4 regions of the Chryseobacterium ginsengisoli genome follow, and region 3 is predicted to be linked to each of the others. Evidence: riboswitches for the same ligand, from Rfam matches in the RefSeq annotation. Region 3 holds a riboswitch; each other region holds the start of a gene.

What was found. A riboswitch is a leader RNA that binds a small molecule or an ion and turns the genes downstream of it on or off. The one in region 3 is predicted to bind cobalamin.
Region 1: it holds a riboswitch for cobalamin, as region 3 does, so the genes downstream of both, ABD940_RS03450 (TonB-dependent receptor plug domain-containing protein) here and ABD940_RS02850 (acyl-CoA thioesterase) in region 3, are expected to answer to the same signal.
Region 2: it holds a riboswitch for cobalamin, as region 3 does, so the genes downstream of both, ABD940_RS11980 (TonB-dependent receptor plug domain-containing protein) here and ABD940_RS02850 (acyl-CoA thioesterase) in region 3, are expected to answer to the same signal.
Region 4: it holds a riboswitch for cobalamin, as region 3 does, so the genes downstream of both, metE (5-methyltetrahydropteroyltriglutamate--homocysteine S-methyltransferase) here and ABD940_RS02850 (acyl-CoA thioesterase) in region 3, are expected to answer to the same signal.

What each region holds. Positions count from the first base shown of each region.
Region 1 covers NZ_BAABHX010000001.1:733,924-736,129, forward strand. Annotated here, with positions in the region: gene cdd (cytidine deaminase) at 1-16, shown strand, start outside; gene ABD940_RS03445 (RDD family protein) at 24-1,043, opposite strand; cobalamin riboswitch at 1,139-1,314, shown strand; gene ABD940_RS03450 (TonB-dependent receptor plug domain-containing protein) at 1,345-2,206, shown strand, end outside.
Region 2 covers NZ_BAABHX010000003.1:602,729-604,934, reverse strand. Annotated here, with positions in the region: gene ABD940_RS11980 (TonB-dependent receptor plug domain-containing protein) at 1-1,133, opposite strand, end outside; cobalamin riboswitch at 1,246-1,431, opposite strand; gene ABD940_RS11975 (transporter) at 1,531-2,206, opposite strand, start outside.
Region 3 covers NZ_BAABHX010000001.1:615,514-617,719, forward strand. Annotated here, with positions in the region: gene ABD940_RS02845 (hypothetical protein) at 16-816, shown strand; cobalamin riboswitch at 860-1,038, shown strand; gene ABD940_RS02850 (acyl-CoA thioesterase) at 1,149-1,532, shown strand; gene ABD940_RS02855 (HD domain-containing protein) at 1,693-2,206, opposite strand, start outside.
Region 4 covers NZ_BAABHX010000009.1:79,564-81,769, reverse strand. Annotated here, with positions in the region: gene ABD940_RS20610 (hypothetical protein) at 1-369, shown strand, start outside; cobalamin riboswitch at 432-616, shown strand; gene metE (5-methyltetrahydropteroyltriglutamate--homocysteine S-methyltransferase) at 974-2,206, shown strand, end outside.

The DNA of each region.
Region 1 (2,206 bases), 120 kb from region 3:
TTCGACGTTTTTGTAATAACTGGTTAGGATTTATCAATAAAAATTTCGTAGAGATAAAAACAAAGAATAGCAAGGCACAGAATAAATGCCCAGATAATATAACTACTTTTTACATTACTGCTCTTTTCTTTCACAACATATGTTTCTGAAAAAGAATCGTGCCATCCTTTTTTTCCAAAAAATGAAAATGCTTCGAAGGGAATATGCCTGTAGAATGTTCTTTCAAAAATATTTACTGTATCTAGGATTTCAGATTTCAGAGTAATAACTCTTGAATTTGTTAAAAATTTTCCGGGTGTAGCACCAAAAATTCTTTCAAAAAACGTATAATATGTAAATCTTATGATGACGAAAAAGATCGTAATTACAAATCTGTTAATCAGCCAGTCAGGAATTCTGTTAGTTTGATATCTGTAATAGTTTATCATAAGTCCAAAAATTCCAAACATCAAAGAAACCATGATCATGGTATCAAAAAACAAATGTATAAATCGATCTATTTTTGGTGTTTCAGTAACGTTTATAATGTCAGAATTTTGTTTTTTAAAAGTATCTAATTCTGTTCCTAAACCCATAAATTTTAATAATTTATATCCTAAAGCAACATCAAATATGGTTAATAAAAAGCCTATAATTTTATGAATATACATCATGGTCTGAAATTCGGCATCTATATTAAAATCTTTTTTAAAAACCGTATTTCCTAAGATTAATTGCAATAACAAAAATATATTAGAAATTACTGAAACAGAATAAAAAAATCTAATTAATCTAAGCTCTTTTCCTTTTGATATGTAGAAAAAGATACTTCCGAAAAATAAGAGAATATAGAAAATGAGATTATAAACATTTAGTGAAGAGCGTTCAAAACCTATATAAACATATATCACTCTGAAAATCCACAAAAAATATTGAATAATCATATTAATTGTACCAGGTTTGTAATTTGTAAAATTAAAATAATCAAAGATTTCCGAAAATATCCCCATTACAGATATGACCAGCGATACAACGAAAATCAGTTTAAAGTAGTTTTTTTCCATATAAAAATTTGCGTAAAAATATAATTTATTAATGAAATTGATATCGCCTGATTAAATCAATTATCTATAAAAAATAATTTTTCTCTTAAAAACCCTATATTTGCAAAAATTTTGGTTTCCAATCATTTGGAATGAAAAGGGAATTGGGTGAAACCCCCAAACTGTCCCCGCAACTGTAGATCGCAATAAAGATTTCTACGAAAAACCACTGTGAAAACGGGAAGGTGTAGAAAGCGAAAGTCAGGAGACCTGCCAAAATCTAACCAAATAAATATTGCTTTCGGAGGAAAAGTAAAAGATAATGGATATAAAAAGATCTTTAGTACTGCTTTTTTCGTCTTACGGTTGTTTTCTTTTCGCACAAGAGAAAACTATTGACACTGTTTATATTTTTGACAGCCAAATGAATAAGGTAAAACTTTTTCATAAAGTCAATACTATTACCTCTAAAGACATAGAAAAAAATTCTACCAACCTTTCTGAAACATTACGTTTTCAGTCTCCGGTTTATATAAAAGAAAATGGTCGTGGTGCAGTTTCATCGCCTTCTTTCAGAGGAACGAGCGCAGGACACACAGCTTTTGTCTGGAACGGAATTAATATAAATTCTCAGTTTCTGGGACAGGGTGATGTGAATAATATTCCGGTTTTCGGGTATGATGAGCTTGAAGTGAAATCAGGTGGAGGAAGTGTTCAGTACGGAAGTTCTGCAATTGGCGGAAGTATCCATTTAAATAATAATTTGGATTTTAATAGAGGATTTAATGGTTCTCTTTTTTCTGAAGTAGCTTCTTTCGGCACTTTTAATAATTTTGCGAAAGCTTCTTTCAGTAATGAAAAATTCAGCTTCAAGGTTTCAGGAAATTATTCAATCAGCCAGAATGATTATGAAGTTCCGGAAAAAGAATATATCAACAGAAATGGAAGATATTACAATACATCTATTAACGTCGGTACAGCTTATAAAATTGCAGATCACCAGACAATTTCGTGGCAAAACCAAATTTTTGACGGTTCGCAATACTACCCTATTTTTGTAGAAAACGGAAATAAAACAAAATACAATTCTCAGACATTAAGGAGTTTGCTTGCATGGAATATTGATAAAAGTAAAATTTCCAACAGTTTAAAAGCCGCTTACACAGAAGATAATTTCCAATATT
Region 2 (2,206 bases), on a different contig from region 3:
GGGTAAGAAAAATTAACCAAATCCGCGTCCAGATTGTTATATTGAAAATCTACACTCGCACTGACATCCCAATCAGCAGTAATAGAATATAAATTTGAGCTAGACACGTACAGTTCCCGTTGAATATACTGATTCTGAATTTTTATGGACGAAACTGTATCAATATAATGCGTGTAATCGTACGCGAATTTGGTCTTAATCTGAGTTTCCAGTTTTGGAAATATTTTTTTCTTGAAACTTCCCTGAACGAAAAAATTTTCATCGGTCTGCCTTTCACCTCTTCCATCAAAACGGTTGTTGACAATTGCCGCAGGAATTCCACGATTTGACATATAACCGTAACCTCTTATATTCCAACTTCCGTTATTAAGCGTTCCGTTTAAACTTGTTTCAAAACGTTTTGCCCGAATATCAGAATCCATTCTTTTGGCAATTGTATCGTAAGCAATCTCTCCGTCCGGATATTTTTTCTTGTAACGGTATTTGTAAATACCATCACTCTGAATAAATTCTGAACTAAAACTTGCCGAAATATTTTTTGAAATTTTCTGTTCCAAACGAAAAGAAGGATCAAACAGATCAATAGAACTGTTTTTAAATCTTACAACTAAATTTGTTTTACGATTTCCTTTAAAACTCGGCACCTTCGGCTGTAAATAAATAGAACCCGATGAGCCAAAGTCTTTTGCAGGCTGAAAAATTTCGCTTTTCTGTCCGTTGTAGAGAGAAATTTCTTCCAAATCATCCAATGAATATCTTCCAAGATCCACTACTCCATTCTGGGCATTCCCGATCTGGATTCCGTCATAAAAAACACCGACGTGCTGACTTCCCATACTTCGGATATTGATTGTTTTCAGACCTCCAATTCCTCCGTAATCTTTGATCTGAATTCCGGAAAAATACCTCAATGCATCAGCAACCGACTGACTGTTGAGTCTTTCCAGTTCTTCGCCCGATAAAACCTGAGCGGGAAGGATTTCTTTAAAATTTTTCTTTTTGACGTTTACGGTAACAATTGTTTGTTCCTTAATCGTGTCTTTTCTGGATTGTGAAAATATAGAAGTAGCCGTTAACACAAAAACTGTGAAAACAACCTTCTGAAGTTGAGATGTAAAAAATTTTGTCACCATTAGCTCATTTAGAATAATGATGACGCTAATGGATATAAGAATACAGCGACTAAGCGCAGCTGTAAACTGCACAAAATCAATGATGTCCTAAAGCTTTATTCCACGAAAGCGTCAAACGTTAAATCTTCTGGCAGGTCTTCTGACTTACTCCATTTTTGAAATCCTTCCCATTAAAAAACAGTGGATATAATCTTCAAAAACTTGTTTAGTGGAGCTTACAGCAGCGGGTCTGTTCCGGATTTTCACCGGATTCCCTTTTAAGCGCTTTTTATGGCTCACCAGATTTCGGCAAAGATAGAAAATAAATCATAGAATCAAAATTGAATTTAATTCTATGATTTTCAAATAAATATCTTAAATCATTCCTATAAAAATTTAACGAAACGATTATGTTATGTTAAATTCCAAAATTCAGGAAAACACTGAAACGCGATTTCGCTTCAATATCACCTCCCGCCAAATTGGAATAGGCAGGAAGCATCACTTCACTTCCCAAACTGAATTTCTTGTAAGATGCTTCAAAACCCAGTTTTCCGTACAAAGCACTTCCGGCTGTGTTGGGTAAAACCTCATCAAATTGCTTATTTCTATCGTAAACTTCTCCTTGAAGACCTGCTTTTCCAGAGAAAATTATTCTATCATTTGATAAAATTTGATAAAATCCTGTGGCTGCATAATTCCATTGATTTCCGAAACGGTAATATTTTTTGTTTTCGGTTTTAATGGTGTAATCTGTATTTAATAAAACGGCGATTTTATTTTTCTGAAATTTATAATTCAAAACCATCTGATAATCCCAACTTCCCGTTCCTAGCTGAAAACTTGGATTAACTCCGGAAATTCCTTTTTCATCAAATTTTCCCAACGGAGCTTTTACTCCGACTCCGCCGTTTAGCTGATGAATATTATCTTTTGAATTTAACAATTGATAAATTCCCATTAAGTTTAAATCTCCAATTCCATTGATTTTAATATCTCCCTGCATTGTTTTCTTCTCATGAAAATGAAACGGCAAACTTGCATAGACACTCAGTTTCTTAGTCAAAGGAATTTTACCCCAAATCTGAATCGTA
Region 3 (2,206 bases):
GTCAAAAAATTTTTCATGATGATTTCCGTAAACAAAGCGTTTTATTTATCAGTTTTTAGTCTTTTTTCTTTGGGTTTTGCAAAAGGTCAGGATAAAGTTCCTTTCGGTGTTGTAAAAGCTGAGGAAGGTTATGCAATGGTGCGTGTTCACAAAGAAGATTACCGAAAAATCATTGATAAGATCCGCATGAAAACAGGAGACGTATTTATTTATGTAAAACCTGCTCCCGGAGAAACAGAATGGATCTGGATAAAATATCCTGAAAAAGAAGACACAGAAAAACCTTTCGTAAGATATGACAGCATCACGAAAGAAGGAATGGTAAATAAAAACCGTGTTGTTTTTGTTGATAAACTGCCACAATTCACTCCTTCAAAATCTAAAAATGGGAAATCAATAATTTTCACGGACGATACGAATCCAAAAATTCCCGGGAATCAGAGAACAAAAGTGATTATTGATGTTTATCCTTCTTATGCAAATATCAAAAAACAGGAAAAAGACGCCAACGGAAATATCATTAAAGTTGACAAAGTAAAATCTTGGGGTGTTGGCAAAGAAATTCCTGAAGGAATGACGGAAATTAAATCTGTACGAGTTCAGCAACCTGGAAGAGGTTCTGTTTTTGTGAGAGATGCTATTAAAAATATGTTCCAGCCGACAATGGATTTCAATAATGTCGGAGTTACTGCGATCGACAATAATCATATTTTCCTTTATATGACGAATGGTTCGGGTGAAAACAGATATACCACGATCTGGACAATAAAGCAGGGAAAAGCTGAAAGCCAGATCATTTACAAAAATCCGGAATAATTCGTTAATAATCATTATTTTTGCAACCGAAAAGTTATAAGTTTATAACTTTTCAGAAAATGGTTTTGCTTAACTGCAGATTAAAAGGGAATCGTGTGAAAATCACGGACTGTCGCGCAACTGTAAGTAACTGAAGTCTTTATTAAAAATCCACTGTGCAAGTCATGGGAAGGAAATAAAGATGTTACAAGTCAGGAGACCTGCCTTTTTCTTTCAACAAAAAACTTTCGCGATTTGAAGTTTATTGATCTAATGGATGTTCAGAGATTTCCGTCTCTGTTGTTTTCTGTTGTTTTAATACATTTCATTTTGCATTAATTTAATAATGAAATATGACTACAGAAGAAAGAATTGAAGCATCCGAAACCCGAATTTTTAAAGCGGTTTTTCCTAACACAACCAATCATTACGATACGCTTTTCGGTGGTACTGCGATGCAGCTGATGGATGAAGTGGCGTTTATTGCAGCAACAAGATTTGCAAGAAAACGCGTAGTAACCGTAAGCAGCGATAAAATCGATTTTAAAAGATCGATTCCTGCAGGAACAATTGTTGAATTGATCGGGAAAGTTTCTCACGTAGGAAATACCAGTATGAAAGTAAGCGTAGAAATATATACCGAACAAATGTATTCTTATGAAAGAGAAAGAGCCATTGTTGGTGATTTTACTTTTGTGGCAATTGATGAATTCAAGAAACCAATCCAAATACTATAAATAAAGAGCTCAGCGGCAAAGTTCGCTGAACTTTTTTTATTTTTTATTTCCCACAGATTTCACGGATTTTCACAGATGATTGCGTATATTTTTCTTTTTTAGTTTAAATTAAACCATAAACATCTGTGAAAATCCGTGAAATCTGTGGGAAAAATATAAATTATTTCAAAACTTTTTCAGTCTCTAAGTTTTTAATTAACAAATGCTGAAAAGCCTCCCCCATTTCATCAGAAGCTCTGACAATAGCATTTTCCAACATATTTCTGATCTGTTTTTCTGTAACTCCGGCTTCCGTCCAGCTTTTTCCTGAAGTGTGAGAATTTAAAATGAAAGGCATGATTCTGTCAATTGCACAGGCAAAAATCGCATCAGGAGTTTGTTCCTCCTCAAATTCCAGCCACATATTGAAAAACTCTGTTCTTAACGGTTCATCCAAAATTCCGAAAATCTTTTGAGCTGAAATCTTTTCTCTTTCAAATTTCCCAACCATTGCAGCTTCGTCAAATAAGAAAGTATCTCCAGCTTCAATTTCGACCAAGTCATGAATTGATAACATTCTGATCACTCTTAACAAATCAATATCCGCTCTGTTTTTCGCATATGGAAAAAGAATCTGAGCCAAAATAATGATCTGCCAAGAATGTTCCGCCGTATTTTCTCTTCTGGAATCATCT
Region 4 (2,206 bases), on a different contig from region 3:
ACAAATCAGTTAAAAGAATATTGTAGAAAATATATTTTAGAAACATTTGAAGAAAGAAAAATCACGTTTCAGGATATGAAAATTGAGGCTTTATTATTGGAGGAATTTTCAGAAGCCCATTTTAAAGAAAGCTTACATACAATATCTTCGCTTATAAATAATTTAAATATTGAAATTGATAAGCTGGAATCTATAAATATGATTAGTAAAGATGGAAATTGCACTGTTTGTAATACAAAACTTACAACTTTCGACACTTTAATTAAAGAAAAAAATTTTAGGTTTATTACAATTTGTGAAAAGTGTCCCAATGAAATTTATAACATTATAAATAAAATTGATTGGGCAACAGGAGTAGCATTTATTTAATTTAAAATCCAAATTTCAAACAAATAATCCCTACATTTGCTCCGAAAACAGTTCTTTTACATACTTCATCAAACGGAAAAGGTTTTACATAACGTAGATTAATAGGGAATCGTGTGAGAATCACGAGCTGTCGCGCAACTGTAAGTAACATACCAAAAGTTTTTGTCCACGAATATCCACTGTGCAAACGGGAAGGATGATAAAAGCTGTTACAAGTCAGGAGACCTGCCTGTTCCGAATTGACAATGCTCTCGCGGTTTGGAGTTTTTTGGTCAGACAGATGATACTTTTGAACGTATTTTGGTTTAAAATTTTAACTTGATCTTTAATAATAAGAATTTGAGAGCCTTAAGTTTAATAAAAATTCTTTAAGATAATTTGATATATCAAATTATTAAGCATTAGGCTTATGTAAATATCTTTGATGTTTCCTTAATGAATCTTAACTGCTTAAATACCCTTAATGGTTAAATTTTAAATTATTAATAGGAAAATTACGTCCTCACTGTATCTACTCTAATCCACAAAATTTCTTTCTCCGACGGCATTGCGAAGCATCTGAAGAGCTTTTAAAATCATTGTTTAATTTAAAAGTTTTTAAGAAATGCAAACGCACATTCTTGGCTATCCGCGAATTGGTAGCAACAGAGAACTCAAAAAAGCCTGCGAGCAATATTGGACAGGCAAAATCGAAGCATACGACCTTTTGGAAGTCGGAAAAACCATCACTCAAAACAACTGGAAACTGCAGCAGGAAGCAGGAATTGACCTTATTCCGTGTAACGATTTTTCGTATTACGATCAGGTTTTGGATATGACTTTGACGGTTGGAGCGATCCCGGAACGTTATCAGGAAATTGCCTTCAAAAAGCCTGAACTGGATGTTTATTTTGCGATGGCAAGAGGTTTTCAAAAAGATGGTTTAGATATCACTGCGATGGAAATGACTAAATGGTTTGATACCAATTATCACTACATTGTCCCTGAATTTCAGAAAAATCAGGAGTTTAAATTATTTTCCAATAAAATTATTAAAGAGTTCATCAGCGCAAAACAGGCAGGAATCAATGCAAAACCTGTGATTATCGGTTTGCTGACGTATTTATTGTTGGGAAAAGAGAAAGAAGAAGGTTTTGATAAATTAGATTTAGCGCAAAATTTACTTCCTGTTTATATTCAGATTTTAAAAGAACTTGAAAATCATGGTGCGGAATATATTCAGTTTGATGAGCCGTTTTTAGCTTTAGATCTAAATGAAAAAGCGAAAGAAACCTATCAGTTTATTTATGCTGAAATCAGAAAACAGTTCCCGAAACTTAAATTTATTGTTGCAACTTATTTCGAAGGTTTAAAGGACAATCTTTCATTATCAACTTCCCTTCCGATCGATGTTTTGCATATTGATTTGGTTCGTTCTCCTGAACAATTAGATGAAGTTTTAAATACAATCCCTGAAACGTTAAGTCTCTCTTTAGGAATCGTTGATGGAAGAAATATCTGGAAAAACGATTTCGGCCAGTCTCTGGCTTTTATTAATAAAGCTTTGAATACATTAGGTTCGGAAAGAGTTTTTATCGCTCCGTCTTGTTCGTTCTTGCACTCTCCTTTCGACCTTGATTCCGAGAAAAACGAAGATATTTTATCTCCTGAAATCAAACAATGGCTGGCTTTTGCAAAACAAAAAGTAACTGAAATTGTTAATTTAAAAAAATTAGCTTCAGAAAATCCGGATTATAATGCTTTACAGGCTTTAGCTGAAAATAAAAAAGCCATTGAAAACCGTAAAATATCCACATTAATTCATAATCAGGATGTAAAAAACCGTGTTGATGTGACG